3 regions of the Lysinibacillus sp. LK3 genome follow, and region 3 is predicted to be linked to each of the others. Evidence: riboswitches for the same ligand, from Rfam matches in the RefSeq annotation. Region 3 holds a riboswitch; each other region holds the start of a gene.

Region 1 (5,446 bases), on a different contig from region 3:
CAGCTGTTTGAGCTAATGCCTGTGCAACAAAAACTCTTTGTTGTTCACCGCCAGATAAAAATTCCATCGGTGTATGCTCATATCGCTTTACACCTGTTTGAAGCATTGCATGTTGAACTGCCTTCTCATCTTGTGCAGACCAACTCGAGAAAAAGCCTGTTTGATGCGGGTAGCGCCCCAGTGAAACTGCCTCTCTCACACTGTTCGAGAAAGCATTTGCATGAAGCTGTGGTAATACAGCCATTTTTTTAGCCAAAGCACGAGCATTATAAGAAAGAATATTTTGTCCATCAATCGAAACGGTTCCAGCAGTAGCTGGTAAAATACCACTCATTACTTTTAATAATGTGGATTTCCCGCTACCATTCGGCCCTAGAATGCCAAGAATTTTTCCTTTTTCAACAGTAAAACTAATGTCCTTGACGATTGGTACATCTTCATAGCCACCTGATAGATGTTCAACAACAATCATGCCCGTACCCCCTTGCTTCTTCGCTGCTTATAAAAAATATAGGAGAAAACAGGTGCTCCAATAAATGCCGTAATAACACCAATTGGTAGCTCTCTTGGCACAATGATTGTTCGTGCTACTAAGTCGCAAATAATGAGTAATGTTGCACCATTGAAAAAAGATAATGGTAATAAGTGGCGATGATCAGAACCCCAAATCATCCTTGTCATATGCGGCACCACTAATCCTACAAAGCCAATTGTGCCAGAAACTGCTACAGCTGCTCCAGTTAGCATGGAGCCACCTGTTAATATCAAATATTTACTGCGCTTTACATTAACACCTAAATGTTTTGCTCGCTCTTCACCATACAACAAGACATTTAATTCTCGTCTTTGTGTCCATAGCATTATTGAACCTACAATCACAAATGGAATGATCATTTGGACATATGGCCAACCACGCATCGAAACAGAACCAAGTAGCCAGCCTATTACCTGACGTAATTCTTCACCAGATAAGGCAATCATTAATGAAATGAGGGAACCTAAAAATGAACTAAAAATAACACCTGTTAATATCAACGTTTCCATTTTTAATGAGCGGTCTACGAGTCTAGCAAAGCTCATAACAACTACCATCGTAATGATAGCACCAATCATACTGAAGATTGGCAGCGCATACAAACCGACAACAGGTATAGAAATACTAAAAAAGATCGTTAAAACAGCACCAACAGAAGCCCCTGATGAAACCCCTAGTGTATATGGATCTGCTAATGGATTTTTTAATAAACCTTGGAAAGCTGCTCCAGCAATAGCTAGAGATGCGCCTACTAGTCCCGCTAATAACACTCGAGGCAAACGAATTTTCCAAAAGATATTGGCGGCTGTTTCATCAACCGCCTTATTCCACAATACTTCTAGTGGAATATGAACTGAGCCTATCGCTACGCCACACCAGATGCTAATAAGAAGAAGCGTACATGTTAGTGTATAGGCTAGTGCTATTTTTTTCACTTAAATACCTCAGGATAGATCGCTTTTGCTAATTCTTCTAGACCTTCTGCTAAACGTGGCCCTTGACGACTTGTTGTACTTTCATCTACCTGCACAATCGCATTATTTTTTATGGCATTAATCGTATCAAAGCCCGCACGTTTTGGTATTTTCGTTAAAATATCTGGTACATAATGATATGTCACCACGATGACATCTGGATTTTTTGCGATAATTTGTTCTGCATCAATTTTATACCAATTATCGCCATCTACAGCTACATTCTCTGCATTGATCATTTCAAGCATAGCGTTCATAAATGTACCATTGCCAGCTGTATAAATATCTGGCTCATCTGATGCTTCAACTAACACTTTTTTGGGTTCAACATCCTTGACTTTAGACAAAACTTCTTCTACTTTTGCCTTCATATTAGCGACAATTTTTTCTGCCTCTGGTAATTTCCCTGTAGCACGTCCAAGTTGCTCAATTGTTGTATATGTTTCATTAAAGTCTTGTGCATTTTTTACAACAAATACTTTCAAACCTGCTGATTCAAGCTGTGCAATAGCCTCTTCTGAAAGAGACATGCTAGATTCGTGTGAAAAAACGATATCTGGTTTTAAGGCAATAATTTTTTCAATATCGTATTCCATACCGCCAACCTTATCCTTCTCAGCTGCCTCTGGCGGATAATCGTCGTTGTCCGTAACACCAACTATTTCATCATTTAAACCTAGTCCAAAAAGGATTTCGGTATTACTCGGTATAAGTGAAACAATTTTCTTAGGAGGTGCTTCAAGTGTAATGTCCTTACCAAGGGCATCTGTTATCGTCATTGGGAATGTTGCTTCATCCACCTGTGCTGTTTCTTGCTGTGTTTGCTGCTCGTTAGATGGCTTGTTATCTTTTGCTTCCTGCCCACAAGCAGCTAGCAAGCCTACTGCTAAAAATGCTGATAATCCTATTTTCCAAAATTTCTTCATGTGAATCCTCCTTCGTTGATCCGTGCGACATTTCGCTTTATTCTACATCAAAATAAAACCCCTCATCTTTGATCGATGAGGGGGCAAAATCGCACCAAAAAAACTGATACAAAATCCACCACCCTATCCTCGTAGGTTGTCATGTCGTTATAAAGGCAGGTCTCCTGGCTAGTGCTACTTGCGATTTTTCAAGCCTTCCCGAAATCTTCAGTGGCATCATTTGAAAAAACTCACACTTACAGTGGCGGGACCGCATCGGAATTACACCGATTTCCCTTTTCACTTTACTTAAGTAAAGAACCTTTATAATATTCAGTTGATTTCATTATACATGAAAATGAAAAAAGTCGCCTCCATTCAAGACGACTCCCCGGCCATTATACAATTTCAGAAAAGTATTGGACTGTTTTCATTTGAGCACCCATTTCTCTTAATGACCATGTCTGTTCTAAATAAACGTCTGCTAGTTTTTCATATTTCCCACCAAATTTATGTGCCCACTCAACCGCTATGACACTTTCATAAAGGTGAGCCATTTTTTCCGCCATACCTTTAGCTTCAAAAGTTTTCGTTGCCTCGTCTAAAGCGCTAAAAATTCGCAGTTTCACAGACATATTCGCCAATTGTTCTTTAACGATTTGTACTAGTGAGCTGTCAGCTAATTTGTCTAATCGTTCCTCCATCTCATGTACAAACAGTTCATGAGCATGAAACTTATCTACTAAACGAATGAGTTCTAAGGCCAAAATATTAGCCGTCCCCTCCCACACCGTTAACACTTGGGCGTCTCTTAATAAGCGGGGCGTTACAAAGTCTTCTATATAGCCATTACCTCCGTGTAATTCAATTGCCTCACTAGCATAATGAACAGCTTGCTCTGCTGTTTCCTTTTTCATAATGGCAATATATAAACGATTCATAATAAGATCTTGCTGAGTTCCCTGTCCACTTGTCACTTTATCGTATAATTGGATAAGATCAAAAACTGTCGCTACTTCCACGTGCAACTTAGCTGCAAACTTCCCTAAAGTATCCTGAATCATAGGGTACTGTGTTAAGGGCTTGCCAAATGCATGTCGATTGCTTACATAATGTTTTGCCTCTAAGAAGCCGCGACGCATAATACCAATTGAAGCGACTGCATTACAAATTCTAGAGAGATTTAGTGCTTCTAGCATATAATAAATCCCTTTATTTTGCTCCCCTACAACATAGGCAAGTGCACCATCAAATTCTACCTCACCAGAGGGAACTGCCCGAACGCCTAGCTTATCTTTCAGTCGGCGAATACGTAGATGATTTGTTGTTCCATCTTCTTTGCGCCAAGGAACTGCAAACAATGTTAAGCCTTTGGAACCTGCTGGCGCACCTTCTAGTCGTGCCAATACCATCGCTACACCACACATGCCCGCATTGGATGCAAAATATTTTTCACCATATAGACGATACGCAGTGCCATCCTTTCTCGCCTCCACCACATTTGCACCTACGTCAGAGCCTCCTTGACGTTCTGTTAAAAAGGTCGCACCTTCATATAAATCTGTGTCACCTGTTGCACACACATGTGGTAAAAAACGATGCTTTACCTCTTCATCTGCATAATGATCTAATAGATAGGCAGTAGCCATCGTCAATGTTACGGGACAATAAAAACCAGGTTCTGCATGTGATAGCAAATAACCTTGTGCAAAGCTATAAACATAATTCCCCTTGTGGCCTAGCTGCGGAATATGCTTGTGTACATAACCTACAATCCCAGTATTATATGTCTCTTCAATCGTTTTTTTATAGCCATCATTAACCCAAACCTCTGATATCTCTTCACCATAGGCATCATATTTTTGAAGGCGAGGCTCACCCTGTCGATCTGTATGTTTTGCCCTCGCATCAATATCACCTGCACATAGCTCACCAAAATCTGTTAACTCTCGTTGGGCATAGGATAAAAACTCTTTATCTAACATCATTTCTACTATTTTTTGAAGCGTGTCATCTTCAGTAAAAAAGTTCGTAGTACGCATTGCTTCTTGTTGTAATACTTTCATGCTATCTCACCTCTTGCCCCTTTAAATTTTGTTTTAATATTTTGCCTGATGCATTGCGTGGTAGCGCTTCTACTTTTTCAAAAATACGTGGTATTTTAAACTTTGCAAGATGCTCCTCTAAATAAGCTTTCAAAGCTTCCTCATGGATGTCTTGTTTAGCAGAATACACCGCCTTTACAGTTTCCCCCCATTGCGGATGTGGTACACCAATTACCGCAACCTCGAATATACCTTCAAAGCTCAATAAACAATCTTCAATTTCTTTCGGATAAATGTTGACACCTCCCGAAATAATGACATCCTTTTTACGATCTACGATCCAAATAAAACCATCTTCATCCTTGCGAGCTAGATCTCCGGTTTTTAACCAACCATCAATAAAGGCTTCATTAGTAGCTACTTCATCCTTATAGTAGCCAAGCATGTTGCCCTCACCCAACAAGACAATTTCCCCTACTTCGCCTACATTTACATCTTCTCCACTGTCATTCACAATACGCAACTCTGTACCAAGTGGCGCCCGCTGACCAATACTTCCTGCCTTTGCTTCATGCTCCTTGCCAAATAATAATGAACCACTTGGACCTGCCTCTGTTAATCCATATACACAAGTCAAATTATTTGTGCGGAATGCCTGCTGAATGAACCGAACCTCACTTTGAGATAACGGTGCCCCACCATAGACCCACCATTTCATAGAAGACAAATCTGCCGAATGTAGCCTTGGCAGTTGTGCCGTTAATAAATAAGCAACAGGTGCACCAAAGAAATGTGTTGTTTTCTCCTTTTCAATGGAATCAATGAATAAATCGGGTGTAAAAGTTGGTGTTAATACATTTGTTGAGCCTACCAATACACCCGCCATTAAAAATAAATGTAATGGTGCAGAGTGTGTTAATGGCATCATAAGCAAAATACGGCTCTCAGGCTTTACCTCCATTTCAACAGCTATCATTTGCGCCACTG
Region 2 (5,446 bases), on a different contig from region 3:
CTATTCTTGAAAAGAGACTTTCCTGCATACTAAATTGATATTAAATTTTAAAATTTACTTTGATGACACCTGTCTCTTTCAAGGCAATAAAGAAAATAATAACGAATGGGCCGACAAGTAAACCGATAATACCAAATAACTGTAGACCTATGAACATGGAAATTAATGTTGGTAAAGTGGATAAACCGATATGGTCTCCCATTAATTTAGGCTCGACTACTCGACGAATAATAAGTAAAATAGCAGCTAAGATGAATAATTTTACAGCTATAGAGGTGTTTCCCATCAACAGGTGGTAAAGTCCCCATGGCGCTAGAATAATGATAGAGCCTAGGAATGGTACAATATCTATTAACCAGATAATAATCGTCATTGTTACTGCATATTTCGGTTGGATTAATAGCAGTCCAATGAGTGTGACGCCTCCAATAATAAAGCTTACAAATAAGTGAGCCTTCATATAGCCAAATGTTGCATCTTTTAAGCGATTTAAAATAATTTTTATCTTCTTTGCTGTATTGGGCTTTAAATATTTATAAGTGATTTGCTTTAACTTAGGCAAATCAAGCATAAATAGGAATAGCGCAATCATATAAACGAGAAGACTGATAAATAGGCTGGGTATCTCTGAAAAGAAGGCAGAAACTTTGCTATAATTAAAGAAGCTTAAAAAGGATTCTTCGACTTTCTTTATGAAATCCATAGTGGTTTTTTGAAGCGAAGCACTTACTTCAGGTGGAAAGTCTTCTGTGTATTTAGAAATATTTTCTTGCATATGAAGCCACATATCTGATAGCTTGGAAATATAATAGGGAGCTTGCTTAGATAGTAAAATTATTTGTGTCATTATTTGTGTAATAGAAAGATAACAAATAATAGATATAACAATAACACTCACTATGTAAATAAAAGCAACTGCTATTTTCCGTGACATTTTCCATTTCCGTTTAAAGAACATGACAATTGGTTCTAAGAAAAATGCACTAATCCCAGCAAGTATTAAAGGCATGGACACTGGGATAACAAAATAGGCAGCTAAAAGTAGTGATATTATCACAATCAACCGAAAAATCAATTTCCTAGCATTAAATTTATTCATAAACTCACCTTCTTTGCGAAAAAAATTAAGTTAAGTGTACCATAAATCAAATTTTATTACGTTCTGAAACAATAAAGGTAGGGATGAATTATGGAAAAAGAGATTTTGCAACTTTTTAGTAATCTAACAGAGCATGATCGCGATATTCAATATGAATCTTACGAGGAATTAATGAAAATTATGCAGGAACCCGTAGATTGGACATATGCAGTTTGGGAACAGCTAATAAAAGCACTTACATACAATAATGGTTATTCTCGTGCACGTGCTGCACAAATTTTATGCGCTTTAGCTGCAAAAAGTGATCCAGAAGAAAGGGTCTTGGAGGATTTTTTAAAGATTTGGGCTGTGACTTACGATGAACAATCTGCTACGGCAAGGCATGCATTACAAGCAATTTGGAAAATTGGACAGGCGGGTCCAGTACAAAGAGATTTGGTTGTATCGTATCTAGCTAAAAGATTTCAAACATGTATAGATGAAAAACAGCCATCTCTTATTCGTCAGGATATTATTATGTCATTTAAAAAGTTATATGATCAAACAAATGACTCGAAATTATTAGATATTGCCCATCGTTTAATTAATGAAGAACAAGATGCTAAATATAAAAAGAAGTATAAGTCAGCCATCCGTTCAAAGTAGCGAGGTGGTGTTTTTTTGTGCAAATTCTTTGATGAACGATAGAATAGTCAACTATAATGAATGAAAAAAGGGGATTATGCATGAGCATTTATAATTATCTAGTTCGGAAGCCTAATGGCGAAATTTTATCGATGGAAACATATCGTGGAAAAACAATGTTAATTGTTAACACGGCAAACCAATGCCGATTTACATATCAATTTGAAGACTTACAGAAAATGTATGATAAATATGGAAAAGAGAATTTTGTAGTTCTTGGATTCCCTTGTGATCAATTTGGCCATCAAAATCCTGAAGATGGGGAGGAAACTAAGCATCTATGCAAGGTAAACTATGGGGTCACATTCCCGATTTTTGAGCTTGTACAGGTAAATGGAGAGGCTACCCATCCACTCTTTAATTATTTAAAGCATGAAGTGGATTACCGAGAGTTTGGGAAGGCAAGTATGCAGGAGAAAATGTTGGCAGAAGCAATTGTTCAACTTGCCCCAAGCTTTTTAGATGGTCGTAATATTCGCTGGAACTTTACAAAATTTCTAGTAGATGCTAATGGTAAGTCCGTCGCACGCTTTGAACCAACAGATTCACAGCTCGATATTGAAAAAGCAATTGAAACACTATTATAGTAAATTTCTTAATAATGTAAAAATTAGTTAGGGTTTTCTCTTCAAGTAGAAATAATGCTATATTTTAAAACTGAGCACAGCTATTTTTTCTGAAGCATATATGATAAACTGCTTTACAAATGAAATATTCTTGCAGAATAAAGGTGCTAATTAGCATAATCGGGAATCCGGTGAAAAACCGGAGCTGTTTCCGCAACTGTAAGTGCAGCCATTATAAAGATTTACCACTGTCTCAAAGAAGATGGGAAGGTCCTTTATAACACATTCGTTTCATGTGACGAACTGTACAAGCCAGGAGACCGACCTTTATTTGAACGTATAAAAACTTCTCGGAAGCTAGGAGGATATACGGCAAATACATAGGCTTTGTCTAGTTTGATGGCTCATTATGTTATTTTTGTCGTTCCTTTGCAAAAAGGAGCGACTTTTTTATGCCTTTCAAATAAGAATTTTTCATTATAGAAAATAGGGGGGAAGCAAGTGAAAAAAGATGCCCGTTATTCTTGTTATCCATTTATGCGTGAGAAAGCTTCAACGGTCGATTTTGAAATTCGAACAGATAGCCTGACAACACATCTAGGAGTTGCATTAGCTGCGGTAAAAAAAGAGGATGTTCAAGTTGTTGCTGAGGATTTATTGCTTATGTTACCTATGGCTTATCATGTGAATGGCTCAGTTCGTGGGAAATTAGCAGTAACTGAAGAGGATTTATCTTGGTTAAGTGAACGTTATGATTTTTACGTTCGCCATGTGAAGGAAGAGATTCAAAGTTTTGTTTTACCTCAAGGAACAGAGGCAGCTTCAGCCTTACATCTTTGTCGCAGTGAGGCAAAAAAATCATATCGTACTTTACACAAAGTATCAGAAGAACGAGAGGTTCCTGCTATTCTTTTCGATTACCTTGGTTTATTAGCTAATGTATGTTTTGTCATGGCTGTTTTTATGAATCAGCAAGCTGGAATAGCGGAAATACGGTTTATTAGTAAATCCTACCCAATGAAAAAGAAAAAGGAGAATAACAATGAAAAAAGTATTTAATTTCCAATGGCTATCAGTGCTCTTACTTGCACTGGTATTAGCAGGCTGTGGCACTGCTGAAGATACAAAAAATAAAGATGCTTCGCAAGATACACAACAAGCAGAGAAAACAAGCTATAAAGTGACAGATGACCGTGGAGTGGAAATAGAGTTTAATGAAGTACCAAAAACAGTTGTATCTTTACAACCAAGTAATACTGAAATTTTGTTTGCTTTAGGTGTTGGCAATAAAATTGTAGGAGCAACTGAGTACGATACTTACCCAGAGGAAGCACAAAAAATTGAACGTGTCTCGGATACTATGAACTTTAACAGTGAAAGAATTTTAGCGTTAAAGCCAGATGTTGTCATTGCTTATACAATCGGTGATAAGGATGCCCTAAAGCCGCTTGAGGACGCAGGAATTAAAGTGTTTGTTATTCAATCTGCGACTACTTTCGACGATGTTTATGGAGATATCGAACAAATTGCTGCTGTGATGGATGTTCCTGATAAAGGAAATAAATTAAACGAAGAGATTAAAGCGAAAATTGCTGAAGTACAAACGAAGGTGAAGGATGTAAAAACGCCGAAAAATGTTTATTTAGAGGTTAGCCCTAAGCCAGACATATATACAGCAGGCTCTAGCACTTTCCAGCAAGAAATATTAGATGCAGCTAATGTTAATAATGTTTTTTCTGACTTGAATAGCTGGGCAAAAGTGAATGAGGAAGATGTTATTGCGAAAAATCCAGATGTTATTTTAACAACAGTAAACTATACAGAAGATCCAATAGGAGAAATTCTTGGACGAGATGGTTGGAATACTGTGAAAGCTATTCAAAACAAAGCGGTATTGTCCATTGATACAGATATCTCTAATCGACCTGGTCCGCGTATTGGTGAAGCTGTAGAATTAGTAGCGAAGGCTGTGTACCCAGAGTTATTTAAATAAGAAATGTTTCCATGCTAGCTGTCAGCTATTCAGCTAGCATTTTTTATGTGGTTTAAATTATTACCTAGCGTGAAAATTGGAATTAATGTAGTTTGTTCTTTAAAATAAAAGTAAGTATGCTTGATAATCTTAGGAGGTGTAGTGATTGGAGCAATTAGAGACAAAGGTAATTCCATTTGAAGCAGTCTATAATTTCCGAGACATGGGTGGATATAAAACAAAAGATGGGCGTAGGGTAAAGAACGGTTTATTTTACCGCTCAGCTGCCCTTGGAAAAATGACACTGTCGGATAAAGAGCTATTTGAAACGTTAGGGATTAAGACCATTTTTGATTATCGCGATAACAATGAGGCGTATCATAATCCTAACCCAGTGTTCTCGCATGCTCAATATATACAAATCCCAGCGAAGGGTAATCATGCTTTTGAAATGCCAACCAATGCTGGTGGTAGAGATTTCTATAAAGTGGTAAGCCCTGAGATGTTTCGGGATTTTTATGCACAAATGCCTTTTAACAATCTTTCATTTAAAGAGTTAATGCAAACGATTCAAAATCCTAATAATCTAGGTCTTGTACATCATTGCGCAGTTGGTAAGGACCGAACGGGTATTGGAGGAGCACTTATTTTACTAGCTTTAGATGTACCAGTGGAGACTATCATGGAGGATTATTTAGATACTAATATACATTTACGTCCAATGGTAGAACGAATGGCTCAGGCTATTCAGCATCAGTATAATGAGCAAGAACTACAGCAATTTTATGCATTAATGTCCGCCCGTGAAGACTATTTACAAGCAGCATTGGATGCGATGGATCGTCGCTATGGTTCTAAGACTGGGTTTTTAGAGCAGGAATTTGGCCTAACAATTGAAAAACGAGAGCAATTACAATCTTATTGCTTAATTTAAAAATGAGCCCTTTCACACGATGTGAAAGGGATTTTTTATGTGGAAGCGCTGTCTTCCTATAAATCTCTTTACAGTCTGAATATTTGTGATAAGATACAATAGATTTTTAAGAAAAAATAGGAGAAGTGAAAGTATTGGCAGACACAATTAAAGAGACAAATAAGTTAAGTCTATTCCATTTAACATGGCCA
Region 3 (5,446 bases):
AATTCGTCTTCATAAAACAAGGTGATTGGATCACCGTTATAAATAATTTTTCCAGCCTCCATAACAATGATTAGATCTGCCCATTCATAGGCGAGAGGTATGTCATGGGTTGCTAGTAAAATGGTTCTCTCACCATCATCTAATTTGGCTAAGTATTGTAATACTTGTGTAGCATAATAATTATCAAGACCGGCTGTTGGTTCATCTAACAAAAGGACAGAGGGCTCCATCGCTAAAACACCTGCCATTGCTACACGTTTTTTCTGACCTACGCTTAAAAAATGAATGGGTTTATCAAGCAAATCTTCCACTTCGGTTTGCGCAACGGCCCATGCTATTTTTTCTTCCGTTTTTTCAGTAGACCAGCCGAGATTCAATGGGCCAAATGCTATATCTTGCTTGACGGTCCCTGAAAAAAGCTGATGATCTGCATTCTGAAAAACAATGCCGACTTTTTGGCGTAGGGCCTTTAAAGCTTTTCGACTATATTCCAGATCGTTGCCTTCGAATACAATCGTTCCAGCTGTAGGTTTTAAAATACCGTTAAGATGCTGAAATAAAGTCGATTTTCCTGCGCCATTATGTCCGAGTATGGCGATTTTTTTACCTTTTGGAATGTCTAATGTAATATCTGACAACGCCTTCGTACCATCCGCATAGGCATAAGATAATTGGTTGAGTTCAAAATAAAATGCTGTCATGTAAAATACCCTCCATATACGATGAGGACTAGTAAAATAGCTGCCATGCCTAGCCAATTTTTCTTGCTATAAGAGCCCATCTCTTGCCAGTAGACGGCCTCGCCTCCACGTGATTGCATGGCATTGTTGAGCTCTCGGCTACGCTGAAACATTTCCACAAATAATGCCACAATAAGCATGGAGACAGAGCGTAGCCATTGCATCGGTGAATGATAGCCAAGACGTGCTTGCTGGGCGAGATGTATATTTTGCATGCTTTCTAAAAACATAAAAATAAAACGATAGATTAGTTCGACGAGCTCCACTAATAAAGAGGGAAGTCGCCATTGTCGTAGCACATAACATATTCCTTGTACGGAAGTGGTTAGAATTAAAAAGTATAAACAACTAATGCTGCCAAGGACAATAAAGAACAGCTGTTGCGCTGCTAACACACTTGCATTCCCAATAAAGACAGTCCAATTCCTAAATGTAAACGACCAAATATGGGCAGGGAGTGCATTCGTTGATGATGTAAAGGAAAGTAAAATAGATACGAGACTTGTTAATAAGAAAAAGCTAGGTAGCAATAATAATTTGCCGTAGTATGCAAGCGGAATTTTTGCACCTAAAATGATAAAAGCACTCATTACAAAAAATGTAATGAGTGAAAGTCGTTCATCTCTCATGATGAGCGTTATGAGAAGTAGTCCAAGTGAAAATATCATTTTTTCTAGCGGATGAACGGACGCTAGCTTATTCAGATAGGCATACTTATCAATGAGTAACATAATGGTTAACCTTCTTTGTGTTTGCCACGCATATAGCCGATGAAGTAGCCAATAAAGCCAGCTCCTATAGCTGCCTGTAGCACGAATAATAAGCTTTCGATTTCACCACTTGGTGGCTCCCATAGACTTTCAAACCATGGTTCATATTCCGCATTGATTTCACCGATAGCTGCTTCTGCTTCTCCATCAGCACCACCAAATTCAGCACCTTTTTGTATGAATAAGGGAATGATGGCTAACAACACAACAATTGCTAATAACAATAAATTTTTTTTCATTTGTTAATGTGCCTCCTTTGTTGAGAAAACACGTAACGTTTTTAATTCGCTAACATTGTATTTTTTCAAGAAATTCATCACAATGACCGTTAAAATTCCTTCACTCACTGCTAAAGGAATTTGAGTTAAGGCAAAAATACCTGCAAACTTTGTAAAGGATGCCATAAAGCCTCCAACCTCTGAAGGAAAGGCTAGTGCTAGTTGTACAGAAGTCACAATGTATGTACCTAAATCACCAAGCATAGCTGCAAAGAATATGGCTAGTGAAAATGACAACCCTACTTTTTGAGCCCCTTTAAAGACAAAGTAAGCAATAAAAGGACCAACAATAGCCATAGAAAAGGCATTAGCCCCTAAAGTTGTAATTCCTCCATGAGCTAATAATAAAGATTGAAATAATAAAACGATTGTTCCAATTACACTCATTGCTAGAGGGCCAAAGAGTACTGTCCCAAGTCCTACACCAGTTGGGTGAGAGCAACTACCTGTAACTGAAGGGATTTTTAGGGCGGATAGCACAAAGGCAAAGGCTCCTGAAAGCCCCAAAAGCATTTTTGTTTCAGGATTTTCATCAATGGTTTTTCGAATAGAACGCAATCCTAGAATGATAAATGGGATAGAGATCACCCACCAAAAAATAGCCCATTCGATTGGTAAAAAACCTTCCATGATATGCATGGCAAAGGCACGTTTTGGCACGATTAAAAAGGCCAGTAAAAAATAACTAAGTTTCCACCATGATAATTTCAAAAAGCTTTCCTCCTAACTAATTAATAGATTTTTAGAATATTGCGTGCGTAATTAAAAAAAGCACTTCTCCTTAGGTGGAAAAGTGCATAGCTAAAAAAGCAAATAACAGTCTCATCTGCTAAGCCGCACACCTATCCTCGTAGGTTGAAACGATCACTTATTTTTCGGCAGGTCTCCTGGCTCTAGTTCAATGCTTTATAGGTCTTCCCATCCGTTGGACAGTGACATATTCTATAAAGCTCCCTATTACAGTGGCGGGACCGCGCCGGGCTCAAACCGGCTTCCCTTTTAAGCAAAATGACAAGCACTTTGCACCGAAAAACATTCAAATTGTGAGATTTCACGACAAAGTGTAACATGAATTTCCATAAATATGCTATACCTTTTATGAAATTTTTTAAATTAAAGGTCAACAGTGAATATTCTGATAAAATTTTGTGCGCAAATTATATAGATTGTATAAATTTCATACCTAGTTCCATTCAAAATTGATAAATTTGTCATAAATTTTTAAAGAAATATTGAAATTTTAAAATAATAAGATATGATAAAGACAGTTTTCTATTTAAAATTCTAATAAAAATTTCATATAAAACGTCAATAAGTGCTCGAATAGCTCGAGATAATAGGGAAATTGGTGAAAATCCAATACAGCCCCCGCTACTGTAATAGCTGATGAAATCGCAAAGCCACTGGTACAAACTTGGGAAGGTGCGACAGTAAAATGAAGCTTAAGTCAGGAAACCTGCTTATTTGATTGTGCATGCAAACTTTTCGGAGGGAGAAGTTGAAGCGAAAGCGGGTACCTGTATTTCATTCTATTCGTTTTTATTTGGCTTCTACAAAACCTTTACTCTTCGTTATAGAGTAAAGGTTTTTCTTTTTCCAAAAAGCAAATGAGGGGAGACAGAAGATGACAACTTGGAATTTAGAGGGGATGAAAACACATCTCTTTATTTGCAATGGCAGTAGCTGCATGAAAAAGGATGGGGAGGAAATTACCTTAGCCATTCGAGATGAGATACAGCGGCAAGCACTCGATCAGGAAATACATACGACAAGAACGCGCTGTAATGGACGCTGCAAGGATGCTTGTGTGGTAATCGCTTATCCTCAAGGAAACTGGTATCGTGTGCCATCAACAGAGCATGCTAGAACACTAGTACAAGATTTACATCATGAATCCTTATACAACGAACATGTCTTTACACTTCGTGAAGGTACATTACAGCGTACTGCTCAAACAACTGCCATTAAAGGGATCGAAAAGGTGAAAGAGGGGTAACAACATGGCGCAAAAAGGAAAAATTTTCGTAGTAGGCTTTGGACCTGGAGATTTTAAGCATATTACGACACGTGCAGTAGAGGCTTTACAACAAAGTGATATGATTATAGGCTATAAAACCTATGTAGAGCTGATTCAAGATTTAGTAAGTGCAAAATCGATTGTTAGTACAGGCATGACAGAAGAAGTGTCGCGTGCACAGGAAGCCGTTCGTCAAGCTGAAGCAGGGAGCATCGTCTCAGTAATTTCGAGTGGTGATGCAGGCGTCTATGGCATGGCAGGATTAGTCTATGAGGTGTTAATTGAGCTAGGCTGGACAGAAGCAACAGGAATTGAAGTTGAAATTGTTCCTGGGATTTCTGCGATTAATTCATGCGCTAGCATACTTGGTGCACCTATTATGCATGATGCTTGTACAATCAGTTTGAGTGACCATCTAACACCTTGGAATTTAATTGCAAAGCGTGTCGAGGCAGCTGCGATGGCGGACTTTGTCATTGCTTTATACAATCCTAAAAGTGGACGTCGAACAAGACAAATTGTCGAGGCTCAACGAATACTTTTAGAATATCGTTCGCCAGACACACCAGTTGGGCTTGTGAAAAGTGCCTATCGAGAACGTCAAGAAGTGACCATGACAACACTAGCAGAAATGCTAGAACATGATATTGGTATGTTGACAACTGTCATTATCGGGAATTCGTCAACATTTTTCTATGACAATAAGATGATTACGCCCCGCGGTTACCAACGTAAATATACCCTGGGTGAAGAGAAACAGCCATTACGTCCACATCAACGTTTACGCGAAGAAAATGAACCTTGGGCAATGAACCAAGAGACAGGAACAGCGCGAAATGACTTTACGGCTGACCCTAATGCAGGGCGCTTTAATAAACCCAGTATAGCCGCTACGCCAAAGCCGAAAAAAACAGCTCTTGAAATGGCTACAGCGGCACTTGCAATGGTAAAAGGGACAAGCGCAGTCAAAGTAACACCGAAGCTTGTACAGCAAAAAATAGAATCTATTTTTGAATTAGCAGTAAGTCCTGGTGTAGCCAATAAGTTTTTTACTCCCCAGCAAATGATGACGTTAGCGGAGGTCGTTGGGGATGAGGGGACGATGGAATACACACCAGATCATCAAATTCATTTGAAAATACCAACGACTGCCCCTGAACAGATCACAGAGAAATTACAGGAAGTAGGGTTTTTATTAGCTCCGATTGGTGATGTGTTATCACTGAAGGCTTGTGATTTTTGCTACGGTGAAAAGGCTGATTCAATACCATATGCAGAGGAAATACAAGAAAAACTAGGCGGTATGTCCTTACCAAAGACATTAAATATTGGCTTTAATGGCTGTGGGATGGCCTGTTATCGGGCTGTATTTGATGATATTGGCATCGTCTACCGCAAAAGTAAATTCGATGTCTTTATTGGAGCAAAACCAGTCGGTCGTACAGCACACGCAGCACAGCCTGTTGTAGAAGGGCTGGAGCCTGAGCAACTAATTCCACTCATTACAGATATTATTGAAGAATATAAAGCAAATGCTCATCCAAATGAACGCTTATTTAAATATTTTAAACGTGTGAAAAAAATACTGCATTTTACGTATCAAGATATGTCTTCCAAAATAAAAGTAGAGCCAGCTCCGTG

Evidence for each region. A riboswitch is a leader RNA that binds a small molecule or an ion and turns the genes downstream of it on or off. The one in region 3 is predicted to bind cobalamin.
Region 1: it holds a riboswitch for cobalamin, as region 3 does, so the genes downstream of both, VK91_RS14370 (ABC transporter substrate-binding protein) here and VK91_RS09675 (ferredoxin) in region 3, are expected to answer to the same signal.
Region 2: it holds a riboswitch for cobalamin, as region 3 does, so the genes downstream of both, VK91_RS15845 (hypothetical protein) here and VK91_RS09675 (ferredoxin) in region 3, are expected to answer to the same signal.

What each region holds. Positions count from the first base shown of each region.
Region 1 covers NZ_LDUJ01000019.1:17,611-23,056, forward strand. The annotation lists gene VK91_RS14360 (adenosylcobinamide amidohydrolase) at 1-472, opposite strand, end outside; gene VK91_RS14365 (iron ABC transporter permease) at 469-1,470, opposite strand; gene VK91_RS14370 (ABC transporter substrate-binding protein) at 1,467-2,435, opposite strand; cobalamin riboswitch at 2,572-2,755, opposite strand; gene VK91_RS14375 (acyl-CoA dehydrogenase family protein) at 2,813-4,480, opposite strand; gene VK91_RS14380 (class I adenylate-forming enzyme family protein) at 4,482-5,446, opposite strand, start outside.
Region 2 covers NZ_LDUJ01000021.1:163,569-169,014, forward strand. The annotation lists gene ytvI (sporulation integral membrane protein YtvI) at 41-1,099, opposite strand; gene VK91_RS15835 (hypothetical protein) at 1,190-1,744, shown strand; gene VK91_RS15840 (glutathione peroxidase) at 1,825-2,370, shown strand; cobalamin riboswitch at 2,495-2,693, shown strand; gene VK91_RS15845 (hypothetical protein) at 2,851-3,408, shown strand; gene VK91_RS15850 (ABC transporter substrate-binding protein) at 3,392-4,342, shown strand; gene VK91_RS15855 (tyrosine-protein phosphatase) at 4,488-5,255, shown strand; gene VK91_RS15860 (MATE family efflux transporter) at 5,390-5,446, shown strand, end outside.
Region 3 covers NZ_LDUJ01000014.1:350,008-355,453, forward strand. The annotation lists gene VK91_RS09655 (energy-coupling factor ABC transporter ATP-binding protein) at 1-701, opposite strand, end outside; gene cbiQ (cobalt ECF transporter T component CbiQ) at 698-1,471, opposite strand; gene VK91_RS09665 (energy-coupling factor ABC transporter substrate-binding protein) at 1,477-1,749, opposite strand; gene VK91_RS09670 (energy-coupling factor ABC transporter permease) at 1,753-2,499, opposite strand; cobalamin riboswitch at 2,648-2,833, opposite strand; cobalamin riboswitch at 3,085-3,267, shown strand; gene VK91_RS09675 (ferredoxin) at 3,413-3,784, shown strand; gene cobJ (precorrin-3B C(17)-methyltransferase) at 3,789-5,446, shown strand, end outside.